Regions from separate parts of the Streptomyces sp. NPDC090442 genome, predicted to be linked through region 1. Evidence: riboswitches for the same ligand, from Rfam matches in the RefSeq annotation. Region 1 holds a riboswitch; each other region holds the start of a gene.
What was found. Region 1 has a riboswitch for cobalamin ahead of ACIQU6_RS19415 (ABC transporter substrate-binding protein). Riboswitches for the same ligand answer to the same signal wherever they lie in the genome.

Region 1 (3,708 bases):
GTCGCAGGGCGTCGAGCTGGTGGCGCAGGTCCAGGTGGTTGGTCGGCTCGTCGAGCACCATGACCGACGGTTGTTGGGCCAATGCCCGGGCGATCAGCACGCGTTGCTTCTCACCGCCGGAGAGCCGGTCGAAGCGTCGGTCGGCCAGTTCGGCGACGCCCAGGGATGCCAGCGCGGAGTCGACGGCCTCGGTGTCGTCCCGGCCGTCCGCCTGGAACGCCCGGCGGTAGGGGGCGCGCCCCATCGCCACCACGTCCCGGGTGGTCAGGCCGAAGTCGGAGGGCATCTCCTGGAGTACCGCGGCGAGCGTGCGGGCGACGTGGCGGGCCGGCAGGCTCCGGATGTCCGTGCCGTCGAGCAGGACGCGGCCGGAGCTCGGCCGCAGGGCCCGGTAACAGGTGCGCAGCAGGGTGGACTTGCCCGCTCCGTTCGGACCGACCAGGCCGACCACCTCGCCCGGTCCGGCCCGTAGCGAGACGCCGTCGACCAGGGTGCGGCCGGCCACCTCGACGGTCACCGACTCGATGCGCAGTTCGCTCATGCCGAAACCTCCCTTCGCTCGCCGTCGCACGCGCCAGGCGCGCACCTTCCCACGAGTCGCTCGCTGTGCTCGCTCATGCCAGACCCTTGCGGTACATCAGCCACAGGAAGGTGGGACCGCCGGCCAGGGCGGTGACGATGCCCACGGGGATCTCCTCGGGGCTGATCACCGTACGGGCGAGCAGGTCCGCACCGATCAGGAAGACCGCGCCGAGCAGCGCGGCGACGGGCAGGGCGCGGCGGTGGTTGGCGCCGACCAACAGCCGGGTGATGTGCGGCATCATCAGGCCGACGAAGCCGATCGCTCCGCTGACCGCCACCATGACCCCGGTCAGCAGGGCGCACAGGACGAAGAGCAGGGCCCGGAAGCGACCGACGTTCAACCCCAGTGCGGCGGCTGCCTCGTCACCGGCCAGCAGTACGTTGAGGTGCCTGGCGGTGCCCAACAGGGCGACGGTGCCGAGCAGTACGACGGCGGCCGGCAGCCACAGGGCGTCCCAGCCGGTGCCGCCCAGTCCGCCGAGCATCCACTGGAGCGCCGACTGGGCCTTCTGCGCCTGGTCGGAGGTGACGATCAGGAAGCTGGCGACGGCCGACAGGACCTGTCCGGTGGCGACGCCGGCGAGGATCAGGCGGACCGTGGTCATCCGTCCGCCGGCCCGCGCCAGGGCGTAGACGATCAGCAGGGCCGCCAGTCCGCCCAGGAACGCGGCGGCGGAGACCGAGTAGTGGCCGAAGACCGTGACGCCGCAGACGACCACCAGGACCGCGCCGACGCCGGCGCCCGAGGAGATGCCCAACAGGCCGGGATCGGCCAGTGGGTTGCGGACCAGTGCCTGGAGCGCCATGCCGCAGACCGACAGTCCGGCGCCCACCGTGGCGCCGAGCAGCACCCGGGGCATCCGGACGTCCATCACGATGGTCTCCCGTACCCGCGGCCAGTCGGCGTCGACCAGGGACGGCACGACCCGGTGGGCCAGGATGCGCCAGACCTCCCCGGGCGGCACCGCGACCGAGCCGAGCGCGACCGCGCAGGTGGCCGCCGCCAGCAGCAGGACGGCCAGGCCGGCCACCACCGCCCCGTACCGGAATCGGGTCACCGGAAGGAGTCCGGATGGAGCTGCCGGGCCAGTGTCTCGACGGCCGCCGGCACCCGCACGCCCAACACCGTCGAGCTCAACGGCAGTACGGCGAACCGCTGGTGACGGATGGCCGGCACGTCCTTCAGGGCGGGCTGGGAGAGCAGGAAGTCCTTCTTGGCGGAGACCGGGGTGTCACCGTAGTCGTAGAGCACGATGACCTCGGGGGCGCGCTGGGCGACCTGCTCGAAGGAGACGTTGCCGAAGGTCTTCTTGAGGTCGGCGAAGACGTTGCCGCCACCGGCCCGCTTGACCATGTCGTTGCCGATGCCGGCGCCGCCCGCGGTGAACGCGGTCTGTTCCCCGCTGTCGTAGACGAACGTCCTGACCGGTTGGGTGCCGGCCAGTCGGGACGCGACGCCGTCCAGGGTGCGGTGCTGGGAGGCGATCAGTTTCTCGGCCCGGTCCGGCACTCCGAAGATCCGGCCGATGGTGCGGATCTCGCGGTCGTCGGTCTCCTGGGTCACCGGTCCGCCGGGGCAGTTCTCGATGTTGAGGTAGGTGTCGATGCCGGCCTTGCCGAGCGTGGGCCGGCCGCGGCCCTGGGACTGGTCGAAGGCGCTGGCGAAACCGCCGTAGACGAAGTCCGGTTCGGCGGACAGCAGCGTCTCCTCGTCGGGGTACCGCTTGGCCAGCACCTTGATCCCGTCGTAGGCGGCCCGGTACTGCGGCAGCACGGTGTCGTCGCGGTAGGCGGTGCCGACCATGGATTTCTGGAGTCCCAACGCCAGCATGATCTCCGTGGCGTGCTGGTTGAGCGTCACCGACCGGGTCGGTGGGCGCTGGTAGGTGGTGGTGACGCCGCAGTTGTGCACGGTGTACGGAAAGCCCTTGGCGGCGGGCGCCGAGGAGGTCGGGCGGGTCTGGGAAGTGGCGGAGCCACAACCGGCCACCAGCAGCAGGCTGAGGGCCGCGGCCAGGCCGGGAAGCACGCGTATGCGCATGACGAAGGGGAGATCCTCTCACCGGAACCGGGCCGGAGTCGGGGTACGGCAGTGGGCCAGTCTCCTGACTCCCGGATCAACGCTCCCCTCGGCCTTCCCGCCTTGCGGCCGTGGCCTTTTGGTGAGGTTCGCTCCCCGGTCACAGTGGCGCGACCGCGCCGGATTTGCACCGGCTTCCTGGCATCCGCCGACATTCTAAGGGGTCGGTTTTCCTGGCGTGTGACAGGATGTCCGGCCATGGCTGCCTCCCCCGACACCGACCGCGCCCCGCGGATCCTGTCGCAACTCGCCGGCCTCGGCCGCTTCTTCGACGTCGGTACGGGTGCGGTTCCCTTCCAGGCCCGCCCCTGGGCCGAGTTGGCGACCGACCGCGTCGCGCTCGCCGACCGGGTCGACGGCGTCGCGCACCGCCTGGCCCCGGTGGAACGGCGGGTGGCGACCTCGGTGATGTTCCAGGGCCTGGCGGCCCGGGTCTGGTCCCCGCTGATCGGCTCCCACCTCTGCCACGACGCCCTGCTCGACCTCTCCCCCGACACGCTTGCCTGGCTCCCCGCGCCGGGCGGCGCGGTGCCGCTGCACTGCGCCCGGCCCGCCGTGCACCGCGACGCGACACCGGCCGCGGTGTACGCACGGGGCCTGCGCCTGCTGGAGCCGGTCGCGGACGGGCTGCGGGAGCTGCTGCCGATCTCCCCGCGGGTGCTGTGGGGCAACTCCGCGTCCACGGTGGCCGAGGCGCTCGGCGCCGTGACCGCGGCCCGTCCCGACCTGACGGAACGGGCCCGGGAGCTGGGCGCGGCACTCACCGAGCACGACCGACATGCGGGACTGGGCACCTGGATACCCGGTTCGCCGCGGCCCAACTTCGGCTATCGGCGCTTGAGTTGCTGCCTCTACCACCGCAAGTCCGGCGTTTCGCCATGCGGGGACTGCGTGCTGCGCGGCCGCGACCGGTGACTCCGGGGCCGTGGACCGCCGGCACCCGGCATCGATCATCGTCGAACGTCGATGACGGTAGTCCACCGCGTCTCCTGGACGAAACCTGACCGTCCGTTTGCCCTGCTTTTGAGTGCCGGCGCTACGTTGCA
Region 2 (13,764 bases), on a different contig from region 1:
GGACAGCCTGATCGAGGACCGGCAGGTCAAAGGCAGTCAGGTCGCGGACGGTCGGGTCAAGGGCAACCGGACCAAGGACAGTCCGGTGAACTCGGCCGATCTGGGCTACCGGCTGCGCAGCTCCGCCTGGGGCAAGGGGTTCGCCACCGAGGGCGCGCTCGCCCTCGTTCGGAAGGGTTTCGGCGAGCTGGGGTACGACCGGATCATCGCGGACACCATGTTCGTCAACGCGCGCTCCCGCCGGGTGATGGAGAAGTGCGGACTCTCCTACGTTCGCACCTGCTTCGGGGAGTGGCCCGACCCGATCGAGGGCGCCGACCAGGGCGATGTGGTGTACGCGCTGACCCGCGAGGAGTGGCTGGCGCGCCAGTAGGGGACGCCCCCCGCCCGTGGCGGCGAGTCACCACCGCGGCCCGGCCCGACCGCGCCCCGGCCCGGCGCCTGGCGTCCACCAACGCCTCCCCCAACTCCACTACGCGCCCCACCCATTGACGAAAGGTATGGACCAATCTACGGTGTGCGCACCACCCCCCAATCCCCCGATTCCCCGCCCTGATTCCCCGTCACTGACGCTGACGCATGCCGTCGGGGCGCGAAGGGAGCCCAGCGTGACCGGTCGGATAGCGCGTCTGCTGAGAAGCGGCCTGGCGGCCGCGTGCCTGCTGCCGATGCTGGGTGCCGCGGCCCCCGCCACGGCCGCGCCCCGCGACGACACCTGCGCCGTCAAGCCGAAGCCCGACGGCAAGGTCCTCCAGGGGTACTGGGAGAACTGGGACGGCGCGGCGAACGGCGTCCACCCGCCGTTCGGTTGGACGCCGATCACCGACCCGCGGATCGGCGCCCACGGCTACAACGTCCTCAACGCCGCGTTCCCCGTGATCAGTTCGGACGGCACCGCCCTCTGGGAGGACGGCATGGACGCGACGGTGAAGGTGGCGACGCCGGCCGAGATGTGCCAGGCCAAGAGCGCGGGCGCCACGATCCTGATGTCCATCGGCGGCGCGACGGCCGGCATCGACCTCAACTCCACGTCGGTCGCGGACCGTTTCGTGGCGACGATCGTGCCGATCCTGAAGAAGTACAACTTCGACGGCATCGACATCGACATCGAGACCGGCCTGTCCGGCAGCGGCGACATCAACCAACTCTCGCCCTCGCAGAGCAACTTGATCCGCATCATCGACGGCATCCTCGGCCAGATGCCGGCCGGCTTCGGCCTGACGATGGCCCCCGAGACCGCCTATGTCACCGGCGGCACCGTCACCTACGGCTCCATCTGGGGCGCGTACCTGCCGATCATCAAGAAGTACGTCGACAACGGCCGCCTGTGGTGGCTGAACATGCAGTACTACAACGGCAGCATGTACGGGTGTTCCGGCGACTCGTACGAGGCCGGCACGGTCGAGGGCTTCACCAAGCAGACCGACTGCCTCGCCAACGGGCTGACCGTCCAGGGCACCACCGTCAAGGTCCCCTACGACAAGCAGGTGCCCGGCCTGCCCGCCCAACCGGGCGCGGGCGGCGGCTACCTGTCCCCGGACCTGGTGAGCCAGGCGTGGAACACCTACCACAACGGTCTCAAGGGCCTGATGACCTGGTCCCTCAACTGGGACGGCGCGAAGGGCTGGACCTTCGGCGACAACGCCAAGGCCGCCCAGGGCCGTTGAGCCGCGGGCCCGTCACGTGAGGGGACCGCTACGACCGCCGGCGCGGGCCACCGCGCCGGCCACCGCCCTTGGTGCCGCCGGTCCCGCGCCGCGCGGTACGGCCGCCGGCCGGCTTCCCCTGGGCCCTGCCCGCGGTCTTCGCTTTGCTGGCGGCCTTGGACTTGTCCGCAGATCGGGCCTTGTCCGTGGACTCCGCGGTCGCGGACCGGCGACCGCGCGTGCTGTTCACCGTCCGTCCACGGACGATCCCGATGAAGTCCTCCACCTGGTCGGTGGTCCGCTCCTCGGGCCAGGACAGCGCGACCCGGGACTGGGGGGTGCCGGTGATCGGCCGGTAGGTGAGGTCCCGGCGGTGGTGCAGCCGGGCCAGCGACTGCGGGACGATCAACAGGCCCACGCCGGCCGCGACCAGTTCGATGGCGTCCGCGGTCGTGGCGGGGCGCTCGATCGCGGGCCGACCCGGCGGGTGCTCCCACTCCAGGACGTCGTCGAGCGGGTGCAGCACCAGCTCGTCGGCGAGGTCGTCGACGGAGACCTCTTCGAAGGCGGCCACCAGGTGGTCCTTGGGGACCACGACCACGGTCGTCTCGGTGTAGAGCGGGATGGCGCTCAGGTCCGTACGGTCGACCGGCAGGCGCAGGAAACCGGCGTCGGCGGCGCCCTCGCGCAGCGCCCCGGTCGCCTCGGCGGCCGACACCTGGACCAGGGTGAGGGGGATCTCCGGCAGGCGCTCGTTCCAGATCCGCACCCACTTGGCGGGTGTCACTCCCGGTACATACGCGAGCCGGAACGAGAGGGGTGCTTCCGTGCCTGTCACCCCGCCAGGTTACCCGGCGTGGCCGGAGCCCGTGGTCAGCAGCGGCGTCCACGCTCGATACCCTGGAACCATGAAGTCGCACCAGACCGCCCAGACGATGAAGCCCGCCACCGCGGCGAAGAAGCTGGGTGTGTACCTCCAGGCCACCCCCGCAGAGTTCCAGGAGGGTGTGGTCTCGCGCACCGAGCTCAACGCGCTCCAGGCGGATCCGCCCGAGTGGCTGCGCGAGCTGCGGCGCAACGGCCCGCACCCCCGCCCGGTGGTCGCGTCGAAGCTCGGCGTCTCCATCTCCGGCCTGGCCCGCGCCGGGATCACCGAGGCGCTCACCACGGAGCAGATCGACGCCCTGAAGGACGAGAACCCGGAGTGGCTCCAGAAGGAGCGCGCCACCCAGGCCGACGTCCGCAAGGAGGCGCTCCGCCTCAAGGAGAAGAAGCAGGCGCACGACGAGGCGTGAGCACGCCGTTACGGCCGGCGGCGGCCCGCCCCGCGGGCCCGGCCGGCATCGGTGCGTCTCGGCCTGTCACATCGGCCTGTGACGTTCGCAGGCCCGCACGGCCCGCAACATTCCGGATGAGGGGCGCATGACGACCACCACGACCGTGCCGGTACTCGTCTACGACGGCGACTGCGGTTTCTGCACCACCTCCGTGCGGTACGCCGAGCGGCATCTGCGGCCCCGCTGCACGATCACCGCCTGGCAGTTCGCGGACCTCGACGCGCTCGGGGTGACGGAACGGCGCGCGGTGCACGAGGTGTTGTGGATCACCCCGGCGGGCGTGGTCCACGGCGGCGCGCAGGCCGTCGCCAAGCTGCTGCTGAGCGCGGGCGGCCCCTGGTCCGTCGCGGGAGCCGTCCTCACCCTCCCGCCGGTGCGTTGGCTGGCCCACGGCGTCTACCGCCTCGTCGCGAACAACCGCCACCGCATGCCCGGCGGCACCGCGGCCTGCGCCCTGCCTGCCAACGGCCGCCCGGGCCAGGGGCGTTGAGGACGCGGCGCATCGCGCCACAGCTCAGCACAGAGCGCGTCACAGTTCAGCGCGTCGAGCACACACGTCGCGGGCGCATCGCAGGGCGTCGGGCGCATTCGCGCGCCTGGACGGGCTTCACGCCAGACGCACCGCGCACCCGACAAGGGCGCGCGGTGCGCCCACGAGCGGCCGGAAACCCACCAGCCGGCGCCCCATGAGCCGACGGCCCAGCGCCCGATCGAACGGGCCCTCCGCCGTCAGCCCCGGTCCCCCACCGTCCGTCGCTCCCCCCACTCCCGGACGAGGGACTGCACGGCGGACACCGCCCGGGCGACCTGCCAGCTGTCCGTGCGGACCGAGTTGGCGAACTCGACGTGCAGGAACGGGACATGGCGGTCGGCGGCCGCCTGCCCCTGGACGTTGGTGGCGCCCTCCAGGGGGCAGGAGCGGACCCAGGCCCGGCAGACCCGGAAGGAGCGGTCGGTCAGGGCCCCCGCGAGGAGCCGGCCGTCGGCGCGGCCGACGCTGCCGACGCCGGGCGAGGCGATGACGTCGTAGTCGGAGGCGGAGTCGTCGGCGAAGCCGTGCACCTGGACGCCGGGGAGGCCGCGGGCGGCCAGTTCGTCGCAGACGGCGTCGAAGACGGTGTCGCGGCGGTGGGCGACGTCCGCCGCGCCGTCCCGCCCGGCGTCGCGGTGCGCGCCGGCGATGACCAGGACACCCCCGGGGGAGCTCAACAGCGCGCGGGCGCCCAGCACTTCGGTGTGCTGGTCGGCGACCGGGTGCGGCACCTGGACCGACCAGCGCACCGGCGCGGAGAGGTCGACGTAGACCCGGCCCCAGCCGCGGGGCGCGGGGCTCCGGGTCGAGCGGTCGGCGATCTCCGCGTACTCACGGCCCGTCGCCGCGTCGACGTGGACGGTCAACGCGTAGTCGACGGTGGCCAGTTCGCGGGTGGCCTCCGTGCGGCGGCCGTCGAGGACCAGTCCGACGGCCCCGGCCACCGTCCGCCGGTCGTCGCGGCTGGGCTGCTGATAGCCGGTGCGCGCGGAGAACACGGCCGCGTAGGCGGCGATCCGGCGGTCGAGCCGGACCGTCGGGGGGCCGCTCGGCTCCGCCGTCGCGCTCGGCCGGGGCGTCCCGGTGTCGTGCGGGGCGCGGCCGCCCGAACGGTCCGCACCGCAGCCGACGAGCGAGGTGAGCAGGGCGAACAGGACGGCCGACAGGGCGGCGAGGCGGGCGGGGGACTTCCGGTGCGCAGTCATCGCGGACCCACGATACGGGGGCTCATCCCCCAGCCCGGATCCGCCCGGTTTGGCATTCTTCAACCGATTGATCCGGAGATCAAATTCACTTTTCTTGAGGAAGTCACAACTCTTTCTTTAACCTTCGGGTCGCACGTATCCGGATGCCCCACGGCACCTCCGGCGTTCCCTCCGCAATCGGCGGATGGACGTGCGGAATCCGGATTCGTGAAAGGAGCACGGGGTGGCCGCTTCGCGTCCGAAGCGACGACACAAGGTCCGCCGGCGAGCAGACATGTCCCTCATCGGCGGGATACGTCCACCGATCGCCGTGCTGTCGGCACTGCTGTTGACCCTCGCGGGAATCACCGCGCTCACCCTCGGCACCCCGGAGAAGGTCCGGGTGCCGGAGGCCGTGCGCACCTCCCAGCAGTACGTCGCCGAGGACGCCGCCCTCGCGCTGCGCGCCTCGCTCGACGAGTCGATCACCGACCTCACCCGCACCGCCACCCTGTTCAACCAGGGCCGGCCGGCCTCGCCGGACACCGTCCTGGACAAGGTCGGCAGCGCCTACCAGAAGTGGCGCGGCACCGCCGTCATCGAGATCAGGTCCGGCAAACTCCTCGGCGCGCGCGGGGAGAACGTCCCGCTCTCCGCCATCGACCGGACCCGGCTCGACGGCCCGGACGGCCTCGCCCCACGCCTGGTGCGGCTGCCCAACGGCGAGTCCCGGCTGCTCACCCTCGCGCTGCTGTCCTGGGACGGCCGGCCGCAGCAACTGCTGATCGGTTCCAGCAGCCTGAACGTGCCGGGCGTCAGCCTCGGCGCGCACCGCGCCATCGGCGTGGTGGCCGCCGACGGGCGGGTGGTCAGCAGCCGCGGCGCGCTCGGCGGGGCCGCGGAGCGGGACCGGCTGACGTCGTTCGCCCGGACCGCGGCGGAGCGGGCGAAGCAGAACCCGCTCACGACCAAGCAGCCCGGCGCGGGCGGTTATCCGGGCGTCAGCGGCCATCTCACCGCGGACGCCCCCGACGACCGGCAGGCCGTCGCCGGCTACGCCTCGCTGGCCTCCGGCGCGCCGGACGACGCCACCGGCGCCGCCGGGCTCGGCCTGACCGTCGTCACCCAGGTCCGGGTCGCCGAGCCGGCCGGCCAACTCGCCGGTCCGGCCTTCGGCCTGGCCGCCGCCGGCGCCCTGCTGCTCATCGGCGCCCTCGCGGTGCTCCTGCTGCTCTCGACCGTCCAACGCCCGCTGATCCGACTGTTCCTGGAGAGCCGCCGGCTCACCCGGGGCGACCTGGAGCGCCCGGTGACGGTGCCGCGGTCCGGCGAGGCCGCGCGGATCGGCGCGGCGCTGGAACGGCTGCGCCGCCAACTGCGCGGCGCCCCGGCCGAGTCCACCGCCGAACCCACGCCCCGACGCCCCGGCCTCGGCGCCCGCGCCCTGCTCGCCGTCGGCGCCGTGCTGCTGCTGGCCTGGTCGGTGCCGCTGATGTTGCTGCTCAACCGGGCCGACAACGGCGTCCACATCCCGACCCAGACCGTCCGCGACCAGAAGGCGCGCACCGCGACGCTCAGCGACCGCGTGCGCCGGGCCCTCAACGAGGGCCATGCCGATCTGACCGCCGTCGCCGCCCTGATGGGCGAGGACACCTCGCCGGACACCATGCGGACTGTCCTGGCCCGCACCGCCCACGACCACCAGCGCTACGAGTCGCTCGTGGTGCGCGGCCCGGACGGCACGGTCCTCGCCCAGGCCGGCCGCGCGCCGCACACCACGCCGGGCAAGGGCCCGTCCCAGGCGCCGTTCCAGGTGAGCGGGCACGGCGGCACCAAGCCCGTCGTCACCGCCACCGCCGAGATCCCCGGCCGCCGCGGCACCGCCGTGGTGGGCGAGCTCCACATCGACTTCCTCAACGGGCTGCTCGGCCGACCGGGCCTCGGCGAGGTCCGCGTGGTCGACGCCCAGGGCCGCGTCGTCGGCAGCAACACCGGCTACCGGGCCTTCCAGAAGCTCCCTGACCACCTCGCCCCGCTGCACGCCAAGAAGGAGGCGTCGGCCGCCGTGCAGCGCGACGGCGGGCACGTCCGGATCGCCGCGGCCGCCCCGTTCGCGGGCGGCGGCGCGGCCAAGGACCTGAACTGGACGGTGGTCAGCGTCCAGCCCGCGTCCGCGCTGGACATCCCCGAGTACGCGCGGCAGAACCGCACGGTCCTGGTGGGGCTGCTCGGCGTCACGGCGGCGGCCGCCTGCCTGGGTTGGCTGCACATCGTCGTGGTCCGGCCGCTGCGCGCCCTCGCCGGGCACGCCGAGCGCCTGGCGGACGGCGACCGCAGGACCGTGCTCTTCCCTCGTCACCACGACGAGGTGGGCGCCGTCACCCGCAGCCTGGAACTGATCCGCCAGCAGTTGCAGAACCAGCAACGCCCGCGCGAGGGCGCGCCCCGCGCCTCGGCCGAGGCCGGAAGGACCCTCTGACACCGTGCGTTTCCTCTACACCGTGCTCGTGGTGTGCGGTGCCGTGCTGCTGATCGCCGGAGTGATCGAGCAGCGCCGGCACTTCGCCAACCTCGACCGCATCCCGTCCCGCGTGCTGGTCAACGGCATCCGCGGCAAGAGCTCCATCACCCGCCTGTGCGCGGGCGCCCTGCGCGGCGGGGAGCTGACCACCGTCGCCAAGACCACCGGCACCGCCGCCCGCTTCATCCACCCGGACGCCACCGAGGAGCCCGTCTACCGCAAGTTCGGCATCGCCAACGTCGTCGAGCAGATCGGCATCGTGCGGCGCGCCGCCGCCTACCGGCCGGACGCCCTGGTCATCGAGTGCATGGCGGTGATGCCCGCGCTCCAGGAGATCAACCAGTCCAAGCTGATCCGCTCCACGATCGGCGTGCTCTGCAACGTCCGGGAGGACCACCTCGCCGAGATGGGGCCGACCCTGGACGACGTGGCGCGTTCGCTGTGCCGTTCCATGCCGGAGAACGGGATCTGTGTGACGGCGGAGAAGGACCGTTTCGCCATCCTCCAGGAGGAGGCCGACGCGCGGAACTGCCAACTGGTCTACGCCGATCCGGACACCGTCACCGACGAGGAACTGCGCGGCTTCAGCTGGTTCACCTTCAAGGAGAACGTCGCCATCGCGCTCGCCGTCGCCGAACTCCTCGGCGTGGAGCGGCGCACCGCGCTCCAGGGCATGTACGACGCGCCGCCGGACCCCGGCGTCCTCTCCGTGGAGCGGTACCGCACCCCCGAGGGCAAGAGACTCCGCTTCGCCAACGTCTTCGCGGCCAACGACCCCGAGTCGACGCTGATGAACATCAACCAGCTGCTCGACCTCGGCGCCGTCCACCGCCCGCTCAACGTGGTCATCAACTGCCGCCCGGACCGGGTCGAACGCAACGGCCAGATGGGCGAGTTGATCCCCGCCCTCGACCCGGAGCAGGTCTTCGTCATCGGCCACCCGGCCAAGTCCGCCATCGACGCGATCCCGGCCGCCTTCCGGGACCGGGCGGTGGATCTCGGCGGGGACCGGCGCGATCCGGAGGAGTTCATGGGCCAGTTGCTGGACCGGCTCGGCCCCGACTCCTCGCTCGTCGCCATCGGCAACATCCACGGCCAGGGCGAGGTGCTGCTGGAGCACCTCGCGGAGCTCGCCCCGGACGAGGAGGCCGCCGACCGCGCCGACGGGGGCGCCACCGCACCCGACGAGCCGGGACCGCGGTACGCCCCGCACCTCGACCCCTACCAGCACTACCCCCAGGCGCGCGAGGAGCGGTACGCCGCCGCGCCGCACCGGCCCTCGCACCCGGCCCCGGGCGGACCCGAAGGGCTCGAACCGGCCCGGGTCCGGGGCCCGTTCGAGCCCCCGGTCCCGCCCGCGCGCCCCACCGACGACGCCCCGCAGTGGCACACCCCAGGAGAGCAGCACCGTTGATCCCCTCCGTCCTCACCCCCGAGATCGCCGCGATCGGCATCGCGATCGGGCTGCTCTTCTCCCTGGTCTGCTACCTGACGACCAACCTCTCCCCCGGCGGCATGATCACCCCGGGCTGGCTGGCCCTCACCCTCGTCGAGGACCTCCAGCGCGCCGCGATGGTGCTCGGCGTCACCGTCCTCACCTACCTCGGCACGCTCCTGATGCAGCGGTACGTGATCCTCTACGGCAAGCGGCTGTTCGCCGCGGTCGTGCTGCTCGGCGTCACCCTCCAGGCGACCGTGATGATCGTGCTGTCCATGGAGTTCCCGCTGATGTACGCGAACCAGACCCTCGGCTTCATCGTGCCGGGCCTGATCGCCTACCAGTTGGTGCGCCAGCCCAAGGGCCCCACCCTCCTGGCCACCGGCTCGGTGACGCTCATGGCCTATGTCGTCCTCACCGCCGGAATCCTCCTCGGCGTCATGCCGTCCGCTTGACCCCTCCCCCGGAGCCCACCGCATGCCCCCCAAGAAGCGCCCCCTGCTGCACACCGCGACCGTCCTGACCCTCCTGGCCGGCAGCGCCTACCTCACCGTGGAGCTGCGCAAGGACGAACAGGACAAGGCGCCCCGGGCCCAGGCCGTCACCGACACCCCGCTCAACGGCTCCGCCTCCGGCGAGCAGCGCGGGCAGACCTGGGAACGCCTGAAGAACCCCGACCGCACCGTGCTGCGCGGCGCGGGCGGCCAGGTCCTGGCCACCTTCACCGACCGGTCCCGCACCGCCACCCTCAAAGGCCCCTCGCGCACCTTCAGTGAGTCCGAGAACACCGCGACCAAGGTGGTCACGGAGGACTGGGTGCGTCTGATGCCCGAGGCGTGGCGCGCCGGCGCGGAGAAGGAACGCTGGTTCCAGGAGTGGTTCCGGCGGTACCACGACAGCCGGGAGGACGACCTCTTCGCCGTCGCCTTCCAGTACATCACCGGAGCGCCCGCCAAGAAGGACGAGCGGGGCGTCGTGTACGCCGGCGACGCCAAGTTCGGCCCGGTCAACCCCGACCTGGCCAAGCACCGCGGCACGCCGCTGCTCGAACAGTCCGACTTCTTCGACTACTTGGGCATCCCGTACACCTTCCGCGACGGCACCGCCAGGAGCCCGGAGACGGCCCGCTACCGCGCCGTCGACTGCTCCGGCTACATGCGGCTGGTCTTCGGCTACCGGGCCCGCTACCCGCTGGCCCCCGCCGACGGCAGGGGCGACGGCCTGCCCCGCACCGCCAACGGGATGGGCCGCTCCCAACTGGGCGCCGAGATCATCCCGTTGTCCGGTCCGGCCCCCTGGTACGAGCGCCCGCAGAACATCGACGTGCTCCAGCCGGGAGACCTGGTCTTCTTCAAGATGGACCACCACACCGGCAACCGCCTGGACCACGTCGGCCTGTACCTGGGCCCCGACACCGAGGGCCACAAGGTCTTCCTCTCCAGCCGCAAGGAGGTCAACGGCCCGACCATCGGCGACAAGGGCGGCGTGTCCCGGCTCGATGGCAACGGCTTCTACGCCCAGCTCCTGCGCAACGCCAAGCGCCTCTGAGACCGGGGACGTTGCGGCCCGACAGGGGCGGCGGCTAGCTGATGGAGTGCGGGGACAGCGCCGTGAACCAGAGCAGGACGACGGTGGCGACACCCATGATCGGGGTCAGTATCTCCGTCTCCACCTTGTTGCCGCTGTGCTTGATGAGGACGATCTCGTAGCGCGTCTTCAGCGGCCACAGCCACGGCGCGCCCATCTTCGTGATGGAGTCGCCGAGCAGGTGGGCCAGACAGCCGAGCCCGATGGCGTACGGCAGCCAACCGGGCGCCGACGGGATGAACTTGGCGATGACCCCGGTCCCTATCCCGGCCATGGCGACGATCGTCGCCCAGGCGGAGAAGCCGTGGCCGGGCGGGCAGAGGTTGAGCGCGCGCACCGCGAGGGCCAGCAGGAAGAAGGTCATGCCCAGGGTGAAGGGCCGGCCCAGGTACGTCACGCCGGCCCAGCTGCCGAAGGTCATCAGTGCCACGAAGAACAGCGAGTGGGTGGCGTGGCGGTGCCCGCCGGAGATCCAGGCCACGAACCGGCACAGGATCTTGGAAACCGGGCCGAGGAAGTTGGCGATGGTGCCGTCGTGGTGGTCCAGGTCGGGCAGGAGCGCGGCGCCGGCGCACAGCACGGTGCCCATCAGGATCTCCTGGGGCATCAGGTGGGTGTGCATCAGCAGCGGTGGCAGGAACGGCGTGGTACCCGCGAAGAGCAGCGCGCCGCTCACCGCATGCGAATGACCCATCATGGTGCGTCGTCCTCCCCGTATGTGGCGCGTCGTTGACGCGCCCTCAGCCACGGCGGAGACGGTACCAGCGCGATCACGGCGGCGGCGCCACAGGGCGGCGAAGCGCGACCGCGGGTCGTTACCCCTCCGCGCCCCGTTCAATCCCGACGGGCACTTGTCCCATCTCACCATCCGAATGCTGGACGACATCCAGCGCGTCACGGCTCCGCACCGTAAGGTGACCGGTGCAGCTGGTTCGCCCCGTCCGCCAGGCGGGAGGCGTCGCAAGAGGGAACCCGGTGAGAATCCGGGACTGCCCCGCAGCGGTGAGCGGGAACGACCGCCGTCATACGCACTGGACCCACCCGGGTCTGGGAAGCGACGGCCACTAGGTGCCTGGTGAGACACGAGGCGCGCCCGCGAGTCCGAAGACCTGCCAACTGCCCGCGTGCGGACGATCCGTGCACGGTTTCCCGGTGACCTTCGAGGGCGGGTCGGGAGCACCCCGGACACCGCCCGGGGAGCAGGCACCAGACGGTGCCCGTGTCGCGCGCCATGCCATGCGCCGCGCCATACGGGCCGCCGCATCCGGTGCGTTCCGTCACCCTTCGCGCTCTCGTCCCGTTCCCGGGATCTCAGGGATTCATCTCGCGAAGGAGATCTCCGTGACCACCAAGTCCGCAGCCGCGGCAGCACGGGCCACCGTGTACGGCTACCCGCGTCAGGGCCGGCACCGGGAACTGAAGAAGGCCATCGAGGGCTACTGGAAGGGCCGGGTCACCGCGGACGCACTGCGCGCCACCGCCGCCGAACTGCGCCGCACCACCTGGCAGGAGCTGGCCGAGGCCGGCATCGACGAGGTCCCGACGGGCGACTTCTCGTACTACGACCACGTCCTGGACGCCAGCGTCATGGTCGGCGCGGTCCCCGAGCGCCACCGCGCGGCCGTCGCCGCCGACCCCCTGGACGGCTACTTCGCCATGGCCCGCGGCACCCAGGACGCCGCGCCCCTGGAGATGACCAAGTGGTTCGACACCAACTACCACTACCTGGTCCCCGAGTTGGGCCCGGACACCGTCTTCTCGGCCGACTCCACCAAGCAGGTCACGGAATTCAAGGAGGCCCTCGCCCTGGGCCTGACCGCCCGGCCGGTCCTGGTCGGCCCGGTCAGCTACCTCCTGCTCGCCAAGCCGGCCCCCGGCGTGGCCGACGGCTTCGACCCGCTCACCCTCCTCGACCGGCTGCTGCCGGTGTACGCCGAGGTCCTCGCGGACCTGCGCGCGGCCGGCGCGGAGTGGGTGCAGCTCGACGAGCCCGCCCTCGTCCAGGACCGCACCCCGGCCCAACTGAACGCCGCGGAGCGCGCCTACCGCTCCCTGGGCGCCCTCGCCGACCGACCCAAGCTGCTGGTCGCCTCGTACTTCGACCGGCTCGGCGACGCCCTCCCGGTGCTGGCCAAGGCCCCGGTCGACGGACTCGCGCTGGACTTCACGGAGGCGGCCGCCGGCAACCTCGACGCCCTCGCCGCCGTCGGCGGCCTGCCCGGCAAGCGCCTGGTCGCCGGCGTCGTCAACGGCCGCAACATCTGGGTCAACGACCTGGAGCGGTCGCTGTCCGTGCTCGGCACCCTGCTGGGGCTGGCCGACCGGGTCGACGTGGCCGCCTCCTGCTCCCTGTTGCACGTCCCGCTCGACGCGTCGCTAGAGCGGGACATCGAGCCGCAGATCCGGCGCTGGCTCGCCTTCGCCCGCCAGAAGACCGCCGAGCTCGTCACTCTCGCCAAGGGCCTGACCCGCGGCACCGACGCCATCGCCAGCGAACTGGCCGCCAACCGCGCCGACCTGGCGTCCCGGGCCAGCTCCCCGATCACCCACGACCAGGGGGTGCGGGGCCGCACCGCGGCGGTCACCGAGGCCGACGCGCGCCGCTCCCAGCCGTACGCGGAGCGGACCGCCGCCCAGCGCGCCCATCTCGGCCTGCCGCTGCTGCCGACCACCACCATCGGCTCCTTCCCGCAGACCGGCGAACTGCGGGCCGCTCGCGCCGACCTGCGCGCCGGCCGCATCGACACCGCTGGCTACGAGGAGCGCATCAGGGACGAGATCCGCGAGGTCATCTCCTTCCAGGAGAAGACCGGACTGGACGTGCTGGTCCACGGCGAGCCCGAACGCAACGACATGGTCCAGTACTTCGCCGAGCAGCTCACCGGCTACCTCGCCACCCGGCACGGCTGGGTCCAGTCCTACGGCACCCGCTACGTCCGCCCGCCGATCCTGGCCGGCGACATCTCCCGTCCCGAGCCCATGACGGTCCGTTGGACGACCTACGCCCAGTCGCTCACCGAGCGCCCGGTCAAGGGCATGCTCACCGGCCCGGTCACCATGCTCGCCTGGTCCTTCGTCCGCGACGACCAGCCGCTCGGCGAGACCGCGCGGCAGGTCGCCCTCGCCCTGCGCGACGAGGTGCGCGACCTGGAGGCGGCCGGCACGTCCGTCATCCAGGTCGACGAGCCCGCGCTGCGCGAGACCCTGCCGCTGCGCACCGCCGACCGCCCCGCCTACCTGGACTGGGCCACCGAGGCGTTCCGCCTCACCACCGCCGGGGTGCGCCCGGACACCCAGATCCACACCCATATGTGCTACGCCGAGTTCGGCGACATCGTGCAGGCCATCGACGACCTCGACGCCGACGTCATCAGCCTGGAGGCGACCCGCTCCCACATGCAGGTCGCCCGCGAACTCACCGCCCACGGCTACCCGCGCGAGGCCGGCCCCGGCGTGTACGACATCCACTCGCCCCGGGTGCCGAGCACGGAGGAGGCGGCGGACCTGCTCCGCATCGGC
Region 3 (13,764 bases), on a different contig from region 1:
GTGATCCGGGGCCAGTCGAAGGGCAACGCGGCCAGCAGTTCCGGGAGTTCGGCGAGCAGGTCGGTGGAGCGCGGCCACCACACCCCGTCGATCCGCCGGGCCACCTCGGCGTGCGGTGCGATGGCCAGGCGGGCGACCGGGGGCGGTGCGTGGTGCCGCGCGGGGCGGGGGTGCGGGGAGCGGCCCTCGGGGGCGGTGGTCATGTGGCGCTCCTGACGCGACGGGCGACGACCGCTGCGGTCGCGGCCGTCGGCAACGGAAGGGGCCAGGCGGAGCCCGTCGTTGAGGGGCGTGGGGCCTCCCCTGCTCGAACGGAGGGGAGAGCTCGGGGAGGGGTAGGCGACGGGCGGGCGGTGCCGGGGACCGGGGTCACCGGTCGTCGTCCGGCTCCCCGGTGGGCGGGGCCGGGCCCGTCGTGCGCGCCTCCGGGCGGGCGTCGTGCACGTGCCTGTGCCGCCGCTGCCCGAACGACTCCTTCAGATGCGCGTACCGGTGCGGTGCTGGGCGGCCGGCCGTCTGGCCGTTGACCCGGACGATGAACAGCACGCCCATCGCCACCAGGGCCAGCAGCACGATCACGCTCAAGAAGGTCTGCATGGCGTTCACCCGCATACTCCCGGATGTCCCCTAAGCCGACACCACGGGCATTTGTGGAAATCCTTCGCCTTCCGGTGGTTTTTCCACCGTACTCCGGGCAGCGGGAACGTATCGCGCCAAAGCCGGCTATGCCGACGGGGGGTGGCATCAGCGCACCTTCTACGGGGCAGTAGATTTTACTTCTGCATGACCAAACGCATGCCTGAAGCATGCCCAGGGCTCGCCCTCCGCATGCTCGCCGCACGACCAGCCGAGGAGATCCAGATGGCGCTGTGGGACCGCATCAAGGAGTCCGCGACGACGATGCAGAGCCAGCTCGTCGCCAAGAAGAACGACCTCAAGAGCGGGGCCTTCCGCGACGCGAGCATGGCGATGTGCGCGCTGGTGGCCGCCGCCGACGGGGTCGTCGACCCGACCGAGCGGCGGCGGGTGGCGCAGTTGATCGCCACCAACGAGGTGCTCCAGAACTTCCCGGCCGAGGACCTCCGGGTCCGCTTCGAGGGCTGCCTGGACAAGTTGGCCGCCGACTTCGACTTCGGCAAGGTCGCGCTGATGCAGGAGATAGGGAAGGTGAAGAAGAAGCCGGTGGAGGCGCGGGCGGTGCTCCAGATCGGCGTCGTCATCGGCGGCGCGGACGGGGACTTCGACCCGACCGAGCGCGCGGTGGTGCGCGAGGTGTGCTTCGCGCTGGGCATCCCCCCGGCCGAGTTCGACCTCTGACAGCGCGGGCGGGGCGGGCCTCCGTGGCCCCGCCCCGCCCGTTGTGCCGTCCCGTGTGTCAGACGTTGACGCCGTAGTCCGCGGCGATGCCCGCCAGGCCGGAGGCGTAACCCTGGCCCACGGCGCGGAACTTCCACTCCGCGCCGTGCCGGTAGAGCTCGCCGAAGACCATCGCGGTCTCGGTCGAGGCGTCCTCGGTCAGGTCGTAGCGGGCGAGTTCGGCGCCGCCGGCCTGGTTGACGACGCGGATGTAGGCGTTGCGCACCTGGCCGAAGTTCTGGCCGCGGCCGGCGGCGTCGTGGATCGAGACCGGGAACACGATCTTGGTGATCTCGGCCGGCACCCCGCTCAGCGTGACGTTGAGGGTCTCGTCGTCGCCCTCGCCCTCACCGGTGAGGTTGTCGCCGGTGTGCTGGACCGAACCGTCCGGGCTGGTGAGGTTGTTGTAGAAGACGAAGTGCTGGTCGGAGGCGACCTTGCCGGCGTCGGTGCACAGCAGCGCGCTGGCGTCGAGGTCGTAGTCGGCGCCGGTGGTCGTGCGCACGTCCCAGCCGAGGCCGACCGAGACCGCGGTCAGGCCGGGCGCCTCCTTCGACAGCGAGACGTTGCCGCCCTTGGCGAGCGAGACTCCCATGCTTCCCTCCAGGTGATGGCCGGTGCCGGTTGCCGTTGGCGGTCCCCGGCGGTGAACTAGGACGTGGCGGAAAAACTACAGGACTGTAGAAGTTGGTGGCGGGGCGCGGCGCCGTCGGGGTGCACCCGGAAAAGCCCGCCGGAGCGCGGCGGCCACCGCCGTAAACTGCCCCGGCGTCCCAGCCCGCGGGACGCCCGGTGCGACGGGAGGCGACGACATGGGCACCACCCCCTTCGGCAAGGCCCTCGGCGGCAACGGGCGGGAGCGGGCCCGGCGCGGACAGGGCCAGTTGGAGGCCCAGGTGCTGGCCGCGCTGCACCACGCGCCCGGGCCGGCCACCGCCGCCTGGGTGCAGGAGCGGCTGGGCGACGACCTGGCCTACACCACCGTGATGACGATCCTGTCCCGGCTGCACGCCAAGGGCGCGGTCACCCGCGAACGCACCGGCCGGGCCTACGCCTGGACCCCCGCGGCCGACGAGGCCGGGCTCGCCGCGCTGCGGATGCGCCGCGTCCTGGACGGCGAACCGGACCGGGACGCCGTGCTGACCAGCTTCGTCTCCGCGCTCTCGGCGCACGACGAGGACGTGCTGCGCAGCCTCCTGGCCCGCGCCGAGGACGACGACGGCACCGCGGGCCGCGGCCCGGGCACCAGGTGCGCGGGCCGCTCGGACGAAGCACGCGGGGGGTGAGGAGGTGGGCGTCTTCGTCTTCCTGCCGCTGATCCTGCCGCTCACCGCGCTGCCGATCGCCCGGCTCGCGGAGCAGCACCTCCATCCCCGGGTCACCACCCGGCTGTTGACCCTGCTGGCCGCGGTCCTCGGCCTGTGCAGCACGCTCTGCCTGGCGCTGCTGGTGGTCGTCGGCACCGCCCAACTCCCCGGCAATCCGCTGCCGGACGGCTGGTCGGACCCGGAGGTGCGGGCCGCGGTCCCGTACGCCGAGGTGGCCGGCGTCGCGGCGATCTTCGCGCTGACCGGGGCGTTGGTGGTGGGCGGCGGCGCGCTGCGCCGGGACCGCCGGATCCGGGAGCGGGCGCACCGCGCGCTGGCCGTCCTGCCGACCGGCGCCGATCCGGTGGTGCTGCCGGACGACGAGCCCTACGCCTATGCCGTGCCCGGTACGCCCGCGCGGCCGGGACGACCGGCCCGGCCCGGCCGGATCGCGGTCTCCCAGGGGATGTTGCACAACCTGGACGACGACGAGCGACGGGCCCTGTTCGCCCACGAGCAGGCGCATCTGCGCTGCCGTCACCACCGCTCGCTGCTCGCCGTCCGGCTGGCCGGCTGCGTCAACCCGCTGCTGCTGCCGCTGCGTTCGGCGGTCGCCTTCAGCGCCGAACGCTGGGCGGACGAGGAGGCGGCGCGGGCGGTCGGCAACCGGCGGCTGACCGCGCGGGCGGTGGGGAAGGCGGCGTTGCTCTCGCGGCCCGCGCCGTATCCGTTGGTGACGCAGTTCGCGTCACCCGAACCGGGGCCGGTACCACGGCGGGTGGCGGCGCTGCTCGGGCCGGTGCCGTCGGCCCGCACCTGGCCGCCGGCGCTGACGCCGGCGGGGCTGGCCGCGCTGGTCGCGGCGGCCGGCACCGCGGCCTCCGCGCTCTCCTCGTTGAACGCCGCGGTAGCTCTGTTCCTCGTTCTGAAGGCAGCAACGCCGTGGTGAGTGCACACTGATCCCGGGCTCTCCAGGTCGCCATGCCACGGACATAGTCTGTGATCCGTAGCACACCAACCAACTTCTACAGCGTTGTAAAAGTTGCCGGTAGGGTTGCGGCTGACATGCGCAACGGGCGCTGCCGGAGGGGGAGATGGCGACGAGGTGCGGACCCCTGACCTGGGACAGCCCGCCTCCAGAGGCGGAGGTGCGATGGGTCTATCAGCCGGTCGAGGTCCAATATCCCGACGGTGCCTGGGAGTTGGGCCGGATCAGCGCGTGGTGGACGGACGACGCGGGCGAGACCTGGTGCCTGCTGCGCACCGTGCCCGGCGGCAGCAGTCCGCAGTGGCTCCGTTACGACCCGGAATCCGTCCGGCTGTTGCCCACCGAGGGCATCTGAGACACCGGTGCGGGCCGCCGCCCCACGGCCCGCTGCGTTCGCCGTTCCCGCCGTTCCCGGCATCCGGTGGCGCACCCTCCCCCGCACCCGCATTCACCTCCACCCGGCAAGACCAGTTCCAGAAGGACCATCGGCGTGCATGACAGGCAGACGCACAAGCAGGCGGCCCGGCGGGGCGACGGCAACCGGGGCGGCCGGGCCGCGGCGGAGGGCGGCCGCGCCGAGCGCCGGCGGTCGGGCCCCGGGCGGCGGGCCGGCGGCTCCCGCAAGGCCGGGAAGGCCCGGATGACCCGGCGCGGTCGGATCGTCGCCTGGGTCGGCGGGGTGCTCGGCGTCATCCTGCTGGGCACCCTCGGAGCCGGCGCCTGGGTGTACCAGCACCTCAACGGCAACATCCACGGCGCGGACGTGAACAGCGAACTGGGCACCGACCGGCCGGTCAACCTCAGCCCCGGCTCCAAGAACATCCTGGTCGTCGGCTCCGACAGCCGGGCCGGCACCGGCGACAAGTACGGCAGCGGCCTGACCACCATGCAGTCGGACACCCTGATGGTGCTGCACATCGCGGCGAACCATAAGTGGGCCACCGCGGTGTCCTTCCCGCGCGACTCCTGGGTGCGGATCCCGGAGTGCGACAAGGGCGACGGCGGAAAGTCCACGCCGCACCACTTCAAGATCAACGAGGCGTTCTCGATCGGCGGGCTCAGCGGCGACGTCCGCAAGGCAGCGGCGTGCAGCATCAAGACCGTCGAGAAGAACACCGGGCTGCGCATCGACCACTTCGTCTCGGTCGACTTCCAGGGCTTCAAGGGCATGGTCAACGCGCTGGACGGCATCGAGGTCTGCCCCAAGCAGGCCATCCACGACAAGAAGGCCCACCTCGACCTGGAGGCCGGGTGCCAGACCATCAAGGACGAGAAGGCGCTCGGCTACGTCCGCACCCGCTACAGCGTCGGCGACGGCTCCGACCTCGGACGGATCGGCCGCCAGCAGGAGTTCATGAAGGCGCTCGCGGCCAAGGCACAGTCCAAGCTGACCAGCCCGACCGACCTCTACGGCTTCCTGGACTCGGCGACCAAGTCCCTCACCACCGACCAGGACCTGGCCGGCATCAAGCCGCTCTACGACCTCGCCGCCACGGTCAAGGACATCCCCTCCGACCGCCTCACCTTCCTCACCGTGCCGACCTACCCGCGCGAGGCGGACGTCCCCACCGACAAGGCCAACGTCATCTGGCAGTACCCGCAGGCCGGCGAGTTGTTCGGCGACCTCGCCCACGACCGGGAGGTCGGTGCCGAGGGGAAGCAGAAGTTCGCGGAGGCCGCCAAGAACCCGATCACCGCGCACTCGGTCCGGGTGCGGGTGCTCAACGGCACCACCCAAACCGGCCTCGCCGGAGTGGGCGCGCAGAAGCTGCGCCAGCTCGGCTTCACCGTCGTCTTCACCGACAACGGCAAGCCCACCGACAAGACCACCATCACCTACCCGCCGGCCCTCAAGGCCCAGGCCGAGGTGCTCGCCGCGCGACTGCCGGGCGTCAAGGCGGTGGAGTCGGCGCAGGCGACACCGGGAGCCGTGACGCTGACGGTCGGCCCGGACATCTCCTCGATCGAGAGCTGACGCGCGGCGCCCGGGCGGGCCGGCCCCGTCGGCCACCGTCCGCCCGGGCGCCGCGCTCCCCTTTCGTCAGGCGTGCAGCCGCTCGACGGGGCGGGCGGTGTGCACCTCGATGTCGTGCGCGGCGCGGCTGAGGAGCTGATGGCTGAGGTCCGACAGCGCCCGCGCCACCGACAACTCGTCCCCGATGGCGGGGACGTTCTCGTCCGCCGGATTGCACTTGGCGGTTCCCTCGCCGACGATCTGCCCGCCCTCCTTGCCGCGCAGCCGGGCCTCGCACCGCACCTCGGTCCCGGCCTCGACGATGCTGATCTCGGCGTTCCACGTCTTCCTACGCTCACCCGTGCCGGTCACCGGAAGCCTCCTCCTACCGCAGGGGAACAGTCCCGACCACTTCAGCGTCGCACCGGCTCCCAGGGGTCGCACCCGGAAGCCCGCACCCGTCTCTTTGCGGGGGATAGCCCCATGGTCGGGCGGGCCGCGGGCTGCCTAGAGTCTTCGTCATCCAGCCCGGAGCGGCGGCCGGCACGCCGTCCACCCGGGCTCGGGACACGGGGCGACGGGCACCACCCGGAGCCGTGAACGGAACGGATTCCGGGGGGATTTCATGCACAGGAGCGTCCGCTTCATCGGGACGGCGGCGCTGGCCGGGGCCGGGGTACTGGCCCTCGGCGCGTGCAGTCTGGTGGCCGGCAAGACCTTCTCCGACGACGCCACGCTGTCGCAGAAGATCACGTCGGTACGCGTGGACACCGGCAACGGCGGCGTGACGCTGCACGGCGGCAAGGGCGGGGACGCCGTCGGCGTGCACCGCAAGGTCACCTACCCGGGCGACAAGCCGCAGGGGCCCACGCACAAGGTCGAGGGCGGGACGCTGGTGCTCGGCGGCTGCGGCGACGGCTGCTCGGTGGACTACACCGTCGACCTGCCCGGCACCGTCCCGGTGACCGGCGGGACCTCCAACGGCTCGCTGAGCCTGTCCAAGGTGGCCGCGGTGCGGGTGACCACCAGCAACGGGGAGATCGACCTGGACGGGGTGTCCGGGCCGGTGAACGTGCGCACCAGCAACGGCGCGATCACCGGAAAGGGCCTGGCGGGCAAGGGCGTCGAGGCCAGGACCAGCGACGGCGAGATCAACCTCACCACGACCGCCCCGCAGAACGTCCGGGCCGAGACGTCGAACGGCGCGCTCACGGTCACCGTGCCGGACACCCCCTACCGGGTGTCCGCGCAGACCGGCAACGGCGCCAAGCGGATCGGCGTCCATGACGACCCGGCCGGGCCGTACCGGCTCGATCTGAGCACCGACAACGGAGAGCTTCGCGCCCGGACCGCGGGAAGCTGAGGCCGGCCTTCGCCCAACGGCCCCAGCGGCAGGGAGAGTTGCGGAGCGGCCGCGCTCATCCGACGTGCGCGGGGCGGTGTTTCACGTGAAACACCGCCCCGTCGCTCCGTGCCGGACCGTCAGTCCTCGCCCTCCAACTCGCCCTCGGTCTCCAGGAAGGCTTCCCGCAGCGCCGCCAGCGTCTCCGCGTCCGGCTTCTCCCACATGCCGCGGGACTCCGCCTCCAGCAGCCGCTCGGCGATGCCGTGCAGCGCCCAGGGGTTGGCCTCCTGGAGGAAGGCGCGGTTCTCCGGATCCAGGACGTAGGTCTGGGCCAGCTTGTCGTACATCCAGTCGGCGACGACTCCGGTGGTGGCGTCGTAGCCGAACAAGTAGTCCACGGTGGCGGCGAGTTCGAAGGCGCCCTTGTAGCCGTGGCGGCGCATCGCCTCGATCCAGCGGGGGTTGACGACCCGGGCGCGGAAGACCCGGGAGGTCTCCTCCACCAGCGTCCGGGTGCGGACCGTCTCCGGGCGGGTCGAGTCGCCGATGTACGCCTCGGGGGCCTTGCCCTTGAGCGCCTTGACGGTGGCGACCATCCCGCCGTGGTACTGGAAGTAGTCGTCGGAGTCGGCGATGTCGTGCTCGCGGGTGTCGGTGTTCTTGGCGGCCACCGCGATGCGCTTGTAGGCGGTCTCCATCTCCTCCCGGGCCGGGCGGCCCTCCAGCCCGCGCCCGTAGGCGTAGCCGCCCCAGACCGTGTAGACCTCGGCGAGGTCGGCGTCGGTGCGCCAGTCACGGGAGTCGATGAGCTGGAGCAGGCCCGCGCCGTAGGTGCCGGGGCGGGAGCCGAAGATCCGGGTGGTGGCGCGGCGTTCGTCCCCGTGCGCGGCGAGGTCCGCCTGGGCGTGGGCCCGGACGAAGTTGCCCTCGGCGGGCTCGTCGAGGCCGGCGACGAGCCGCACCGCGTCGTCGAGCAGGCCGATGACGTGCGGGAACGCGTCGCGGAAGAAGCCGCTGATGCGGAGGGTGACATCGATGCGGGGACGGTCGAGCTCGTCGAGTGGGATGGCCTCCAGGCCGTTGACCCGGCGCGAGGCGTCGTCCCACACGGGGCGGACACCGAGCAGCGCCAGCGCCTCGGCGACGTCGTCGCCGGAGGTGCGCATCGCGCTGGTGCCCCACAGGGACAGGCCCACCGACTGCGGCCAGTCGCCGTTGTCGTCGCGGTAGCGGGCCAACAGCGAGTCGGCGAGCGCCTGTCCGGTCTCCCAGGCGAGCCGTGACGGCACCGCCTTGGGGTCGACGGAGTAGAAGTTGCGGCCGGTCGGCAGGACGTTGACCAGGCCACGCAGCGGCGAGCCGGACGGGCCGGCCGGGACGAAGCCGCCGTTCAACGCGTGGACCGCGTGGTCGAGTTCGGCGGTGGTGGCGGCCAGCCGCGGGACGACCTCCCGGGCGGCGAAGTCGAGGATCGCGGCGACCGCCTCCGGGTGGCCCTCGGCGACCCGGGAGACCGCGGCCCGGTCCCAGTCGACGTCCTCCATGGCCTGGACGAGGCCGCGGGCGACGGCCTCGGCGTCGTCGGCCGCGGTGCGGGTGGCGGCCGACTCGTCCAGCCCGAGCGCCTCGCGGAGCCCGGGCAGCGCGGAGGTGCCGCCCCAGATCTGCCGGGCGCGCAGGATGGCCAGGACGAGGTTGACCCGGGCCTCGCCGGCCGGGGCGGCGCCCAGCACGTGCAGGCCGTCGCGGATCTGCGCGTCCTTGACCTCGCAGAGCCAGCCGTCGACGTGCAGCAGGAAGTCGTCGAACCCGTCGTCCTCCGGGCGCTCCTCCAGGCCGAGGTCGTGGTCCAGCTTGGCGGCCTGGATCAGGGTCCAGATCTGCGCGCGGATGGCGGGCAGCTTGGCCGGGTCCATCGAGGAGATCGCGGCGTACTCGTCGAGCAGTTGCTCCAGGCGCGCGATGTCGCCGTAGGAGTCGGCGCGGGCCATCGGCGGGACGAGGTGGTCGACCAGGGTGGCGTGCACCCGGCGCTTGGCCTGGGTGCCCTCGCCCGGGTCGTTGACCAGGAACGGGTAGATCAGCGGCAGGTCGCCGAGGGCCGCGTCCGGGCCGCAGGCGGCGGACAGGCCGGCGTTCTTGCCGGGCAGCCACTCCAGGTTGCCGTGCTTGCCGAGGTGGACCATGGCGTCGGCGCCGAAGCCGCCGTCGGCGGCGGGTGTGGCGATCCAGCGGTAGGCCGCCAAGTAGTGGTGGGAGGGCGGGAGATCGGGGTCGTGGTAGATCGCGATCGGGTTCTCGCCGAAGCCGCGCGGCGGCTGGATGAGGATCAGCAGGTTGCCGCGGCGCAGGGCGGCCAGCACGATGTCGCCCTCGGGGTTCCGGCTGCGGTCGACGAACATCTCGCCGGGCGGCGGGCCCCAGTGCTCCTCCACGGAGTCGCGGAGCGCCTGCGGCAGCGTGGCGTACCAGCGGCGGTAGTCGGCGGCCGGTATCCGGACCGGGTTGCGGGCCAACTGCTCCTCGGTCAGCCACTCCTGGTCGTGGCCGCCGGCCTCGATGAGGGCGTAGATCAGCTCGTCGCCGTCGCCGGACGCCAGGCCCGGGACCGGCTCGGTGCCGAAGTCGTAGCCCTCGGACCGGAGGCGGCGCAGCAGCTCGACGGCGCTGGCCGGGGTGTCCAGGCCGACCGCGTTGCCGATCCGGGAGTGCTTGGTGGGGTACGCCGACAGCACCAGCGCCAGCCGCTTCTCGGCGGCCGGGATGTGCCGCAACCGGGCGTGCCGGACGGCGATCCCGGCGACCCGGGCGGCCCGTTCGGGGTCGGCGGCGTAGACCGGGAGGCCGTCCTCGTCGATCTCCTTGAACGAGAACGGCACGGTGATCAGCCGCCCGTCGAACTCGGGCACGGCGATCTGCGAGGCGGCGTCGAGCGGCGAGAGCCCCTCGTCGTTCGCCTCCCAGTCGGCCCGCGACCCGGTCAGGCAGAGCGCCTGGAGGATCGGCACGTCCAGGGCGGCCAGCGCGCCGGCGTCCCAGGACTCGTCGTCGCCGCCCGCGGACGCCTCGGCGGGCTTGGTGCCGCCGGCCGCCAGGACGGTGGTCACGATGGCGTCGACCCCGCGCAGCTCCTCGATCAACTCCGTCTCGGGGGCGCGCAACGAGGCGACGAAGAGCGGCGTCGGCCGGCCGCCGGCCCGCTCGATCTGGTCGCAGAGGTCGTGGACGAAGCGGGTGTTGCCGCTCATGTGGTGGGCGCGGTAGTAGAGCACGGCCACCCTCGGACCGGTCGCCTCCGAGGCGGGACGCTCCAGCGGGCCCCAGGACGGCGCGGCCGCGGGCGGCTCGAAGCCGTGGCCGGTGAGCAGCACGGTGTCGCTGAGGAACCGGGCCAGTTGGTCGAGGTTGGCCGGGCCGCCGTGCGCGAGGTAGGCGTGAGCCTCGGCCGCGATGCCGACCGGGACCGTGGACGCCTCCATCAACTGGGCGTCGGGGGCCTGTTCACCGGTGAGCACGACGACCGGGCGGTGCTGGTCCGCGGCCAGCAGCACGTCCAGGCCGTCCTCCCAGGCGCGGATGCCGCCGAGCAGGCGGACCACGACGAGGTCGGTGCCCTCCAGGAGCCCGGGGAGTTCGGCGACGTCGAGGCGGGCGGGGTTGGCGAGCCGGTACGGCACGGGCCCCGTGGCCGCGCGGGCGCTGAGCAGATCGGTGTCGGAGGTCGACAGCAGCAGGATCACGGCGCAGCCCTTCCTCGGGGATTCCACGCCCCGGGTGGTCGTATGGACGGCGGGAGTTCCTGGCTCACCCGGCGCTGGCCGGGTTCACAGTGGCGGGACCGCGCCGGATTCTCACCGGGCTTCCTCCCTTGGCGCCGTCGCTGGCGTCCGGCGGGTCAGCCGACCCGCCGACCTGCATAGTAAGGGCTGCGGCCGGGCCGCGGGAGCGCGCCTGGAGGGGCCGCCCGTACGCCCCCCTCGCCCCGGTTCCGGGATCCGACGCGTAGGTATGCTCGCCGCCATGCCGCCCTCCCCCTCTCGACGCCCCGACCGGGCCGGACCGCCCGTGCGGGACCGCGGTGACGCCTGCCCGGGAGCGCTGCGGCTGCACTCCGCCGCCGACGGCGAACTGGCCCGAGTCCGGCTGCCCGCAGGGGACTTGACGGCAGACCAGGCCCGCGCGCTGGCGGACGCCGCAGAGCGCCTCGGCGACGGTCACCTCTCGCTCACCTCCCGCGGCAACGTCGAACTCCGCGGCCTGCCCGACGACTGCGCCGACCGCCTGGCCGCCCTCCTCGCCGACGCCGGGCTGCTGCCGTCGGTACGTCATGAGCGGATCCGCAACGTACTGGCCTCGCCGCTGGCCGGGCTGGACCACCACACCCCCTCCGACGTGCGGTGGTGGGCCCGGAGCCTGGACGCGCTGCTGTGCGCGAGCGAGCCGGCGACGGCCCTTTCGGGCCGTTTCCTGTTCGCCCTCGACGACGGGCGGGGCGATGTGGCGGGGCTCGGCGGCGATGTGACCTTGCTCGCAGAATCCGGCCGACGGGCTCCGGCGGGCACCGCGTTCGCGCCGGGGGCCGCGTCCGGGCACGGGGCGTTGCTCCGCGTCGGTGCGGACCCGGCGGCGCTGCGGATCGCGGCGGACGACGTCCCGCGGGCGGCGCTGATCGCCGCCGAGACCTTCCTCTCCGCCGCGGCGGAGAGCGACAGCGGCGCCTGGCGGGTCACCGAACTCCCCGCCGCGCGCCCGCTCACCGTCCACGACGTGCGCGGCGCACTGCGGGCCGCGGGCATCACCGCCGAGCCCGCCACATACCCCGCGGCGCCCGGCCCGCGGCCGGCGGTGCCGTACGCCGATGCCACCGTCCCCGGCCCGGTCGAGGGCCCGGACGGCCGCCGCGCCCTGGTGGTCCTGGCGCCGCTCGGCCGGCTGACCGCGGCCCAGTGGCGGCTGCTGGCCGAGGTCGCCGCGGCGGACGGCTCCGGCGCGCTGCGCCTCACGCCCTGGCGCGGCATCGTCGTCCCCGGCCTGCCGGCGAGCGCGGCGGACCGACGGCTGGGCGAGCTCGCCGCCGCCGGTCTGGTCACCGACCCGGCCTCCCCGTGGCGCGGGGTCACCGCCTGCACCGGCCTCCCCGGCTGCGCCAAGTCCCTGACGGACGTGCGGGGGGATGCGTCGGCCGCCCTCGCCGCGGGCCGGCCCGTCCCGGCGGACGGGTCCACCCCGCCCGTCGGCCCGCCTGTCCACTGGTCGGGCTGTGCACGGCGCTGCGGGCATCCGCACGGCGCCTGGATCGACGTCCTGGCGACGCCCGACGGATACCGCACCACCGCCGTGCGCCCCAACTCCCCCGCCCCGACGGATGTTTCACGTGAAACGCCCCGACCGAGCGCCGTTTCACGTGAAACACCACAGGACCCGGCTTCCCGCGTACGGGCCGAACCGGCCGCGGACACACGGGACTTGGCACCCTCCGCCGACGCCCCACGCCCCCCTTCCACCCCTCAACCCACGACCCCGAGGCTCAAGTGACCGCGTTCGACTACGAAAAGGACGGGGCGGCCATCTACCGCCAGTCCTTCGCCACCATCCGCGCCGAGGCGGACCTGTCCGAACTGCCCGCCGATGTCAGCCGGGTCGCGGTCCGCATGATCCACGCCTGCGGCATGGTCGATCTCGTCCGCGATCTGGCCTTCACCCCGGGCGTCGTGGCCAGTGCCCGGGCCGCGCTGCGCGCCGGTGCGCCGATCCTGTGCGACGCCACCATGGTGGCCAGCGGCGTGACCCGCAGGCGACTGCCCGCGGACAACGAGGTGCTGTGCACCCTCGGCGATCCGGCCGTTCCGGAGCTGGCCGCCCGGATGGGCACCACGCGCAGCGCCGCCGCGCTCGAACTGTGGCGGGACCGGCTGGAGGGCGCCGTGGTCGCCTTCGGCAACGCCCCCACCGCCCTCTTCCGGTTCCTCGAAATGATCGAGGAGGGGGCGCCGCGCCCCGCCGCCGTCCTCGGCATCCCGGTCGGCTTCATAGGCGCGGCCGAGTCCAAGGACGCGCTGATCGGCCACCCGTCGAAGCTGGAGCACATCGTGGTGCGCGGGCGGCGCGGCGGCAGCGCCATGGCCGCGGCGGCGCTCAACGCCCTGGCGAGCGAGGAGGAGTGAGCGTGCGCGAGCAGCAGTCCCACAGCGGCGCGCCGGACCAGCCGGCCGCGCACTCCCCGCGGCACTCCGCCGGGCGCCTCTACGGCGTCGGCCTCGGCCCCGGCGACCCGTCCCTGATGACCGTGCGGGCGGTGGAGGTCATCGCCGAGGCCGATGTGGTGGCGTACCACAGCGCCCGGCACGGCCGCTCCATCGCGCGCTCCATCGCCGCCCGGCACCTCCGCCCGGACCACGTCGAGGAGGCCCTGGTCTACCCGGTCACCACCGAGTCGACCGACCACCCCGGCGGCTACCGCGGCGCCCTGGACGAGTTCTACGAGGCGGCGGCGGCGCGGCTCGCGGCCCATCTCGACGCCGGCCGCACGGTCGCGGTGCTCTCCGAGGGCGACCCGCTCTTCTACGGCTCGTACCAGCACATGCACAAGCGGCTGGCGCACCGCTACCCCACCGAGGTCGTGCCCGGCGTCACCTCCATCAACGCCGCCGCGGCCCGGCTGGGCACCCCCCTCACCGAGGCCGACGAGGTACTGACCGTCCTCCCCGGCACGCTGTCCGAGGAGGAGCTGACGGCCCGTCTGAGCGCCACCGACTCCGCGGTGGTGATGAAGCTGGGCCGCACCTTCCCCACCGTCCGCCGCGCCCTGGAGCGC

Region 2: linked by a shared signal. The riboswitch ahead of metE (5-methyltetrahydropteroyltriglutamate--homocysteine S-methyltransferase) and the one ahead of ACIQU6_RS19415 (ABC transporter substrate-binding protein) in region 1 are both predicted to bind cobalamin.
Region 3: linked by a shared signal. The riboswitch ahead of cobN (cobaltochelatase subunit CobN) and the one ahead of ACIQU6_RS19415 (ABC transporter substrate-binding protein) in region 1 are both predicted to bind cobalamin.

The regions. Positions count from the first base shown of each region.
Region 1 covers NZ_JBIVXW010000026.1:5,192-8,899, reverse strand. The annotation lists gene ACIQU6_RS19425 (ABC transporter ATP-binding protein) at 1-541, opposite strand, end outside; gene ACIQU6_RS19420 (FecCD family ABC transporter permease) at 615-1,640, opposite strand; gene ACIQU6_RS19415 (ABC transporter substrate-binding protein) at 1,637-2,623, opposite strand; cobalamin riboswitch at 2,660-2,830, opposite strand; gene ACIQU6_RS19410 (ferric iron reductase) at 2,861-3,577, shown strand.
Region 2 covers NZ_JBIVXW010000081.1:21,127-34,890, reverse strand. The annotation lists gene ACIQU6_RS37435 (GNAT family N-acetyltransferase) at 1-373, shown strand, start outside; gene ACIQU6_RS37430 (chitinase) at 609-1,667, shown strand; gene ACIQU6_RS37425 (LysR family substrate-binding domain-containing protein) at 1,696-2,484, opposite strand; gene ACIQU6_RS37420 (DUF5997 family protein) at 2,555-2,941, shown strand; gene ACIQU6_RS37415 (thiol-disulfide oxidoreductase DCC family protein) at 3,069-3,473, shown strand; gene ACIQU6_RS37410 (hypothetical protein) at 3,713-4,720, opposite strand; gene ACIQU6_RS37405 (HAMP domain-containing protein) at 4,995-7,178, shown strand; gene pgsB (poly-gamma-glutamate synthase PgsB) at 7,183-8,634, shown strand; gene ACIQU6_RS37395 (poly-gamma-glutamate biosynthesis protein PgsC/CapC) at 8,631-9,113, shown strand; gene ACIQU6_RS37390 (NlpC/P60 family protein) at 9,136-10,206, shown strand; gene ACIQU6_RS37385 (metal-dependent hydrolase) at 10,241-10,942, opposite strand; cobalamin riboswitch at 11,157-11,377, shown strand; gene metE (5-methyltetrahydropteroyltriglutamate--homocysteine S-methyltransferase) at 11,587-13,764, shown strand, end outside.
Region 3 covers NZ_JBIVXW010000001.1:123,973-137,736, forward strand. The annotation lists gene ACIQU6_RS00575 (DUF5994 family protein) at 1-203, opposite strand, end outside; gene ACIQU6_RS00580 (hypothetical protein) at 370-612, opposite strand; gene ACIQU6_RS00585 (tellurite resistance TerB family protein) at 862-1,317, shown strand; gene ACIQU6_RS00590 (TerD family protein) at 1,376-1,951, opposite strand; gene ACIQU6_RS00595 (BlaI/MecI/CopY family transcriptional regulator) at 2,169-2,642, shown strand; gene ACIQU6_RS00600 (M56 family metallopeptidase) at 2,647-3,612, shown strand; gene ACIQU6_RS00605 (hypothetical protein) at 3,812-4,006, shown strand; gene ACIQU6_RS00610 (LCP family protein) at 4,292-5,626, shown strand; gene ACIQU6_RS00615 (DUF1876 domain-containing protein) at 5,693-5,977, opposite strand; gene ACIQU6_RS00620 (DUF4097 family beta strand repeat-containing protein) at 6,231-6,968, shown strand; gene cobN (cobaltochelatase subunit CobN) at 7,088-10,690, opposite strand; cobalamin riboswitch at 10,723-10,875, opposite strand; gene cobG (precorrin-3B synthase) at 10,959-12,485, shown strand; gene ACIQU6_RS00635 (precorrin-8X methylmutase) at 12,482-13,114, shown strand; gene ACIQU6_RS00640 (precorrin-2 C(20)-methyltransferase) at 13,111-13,764, shown strand, end outside.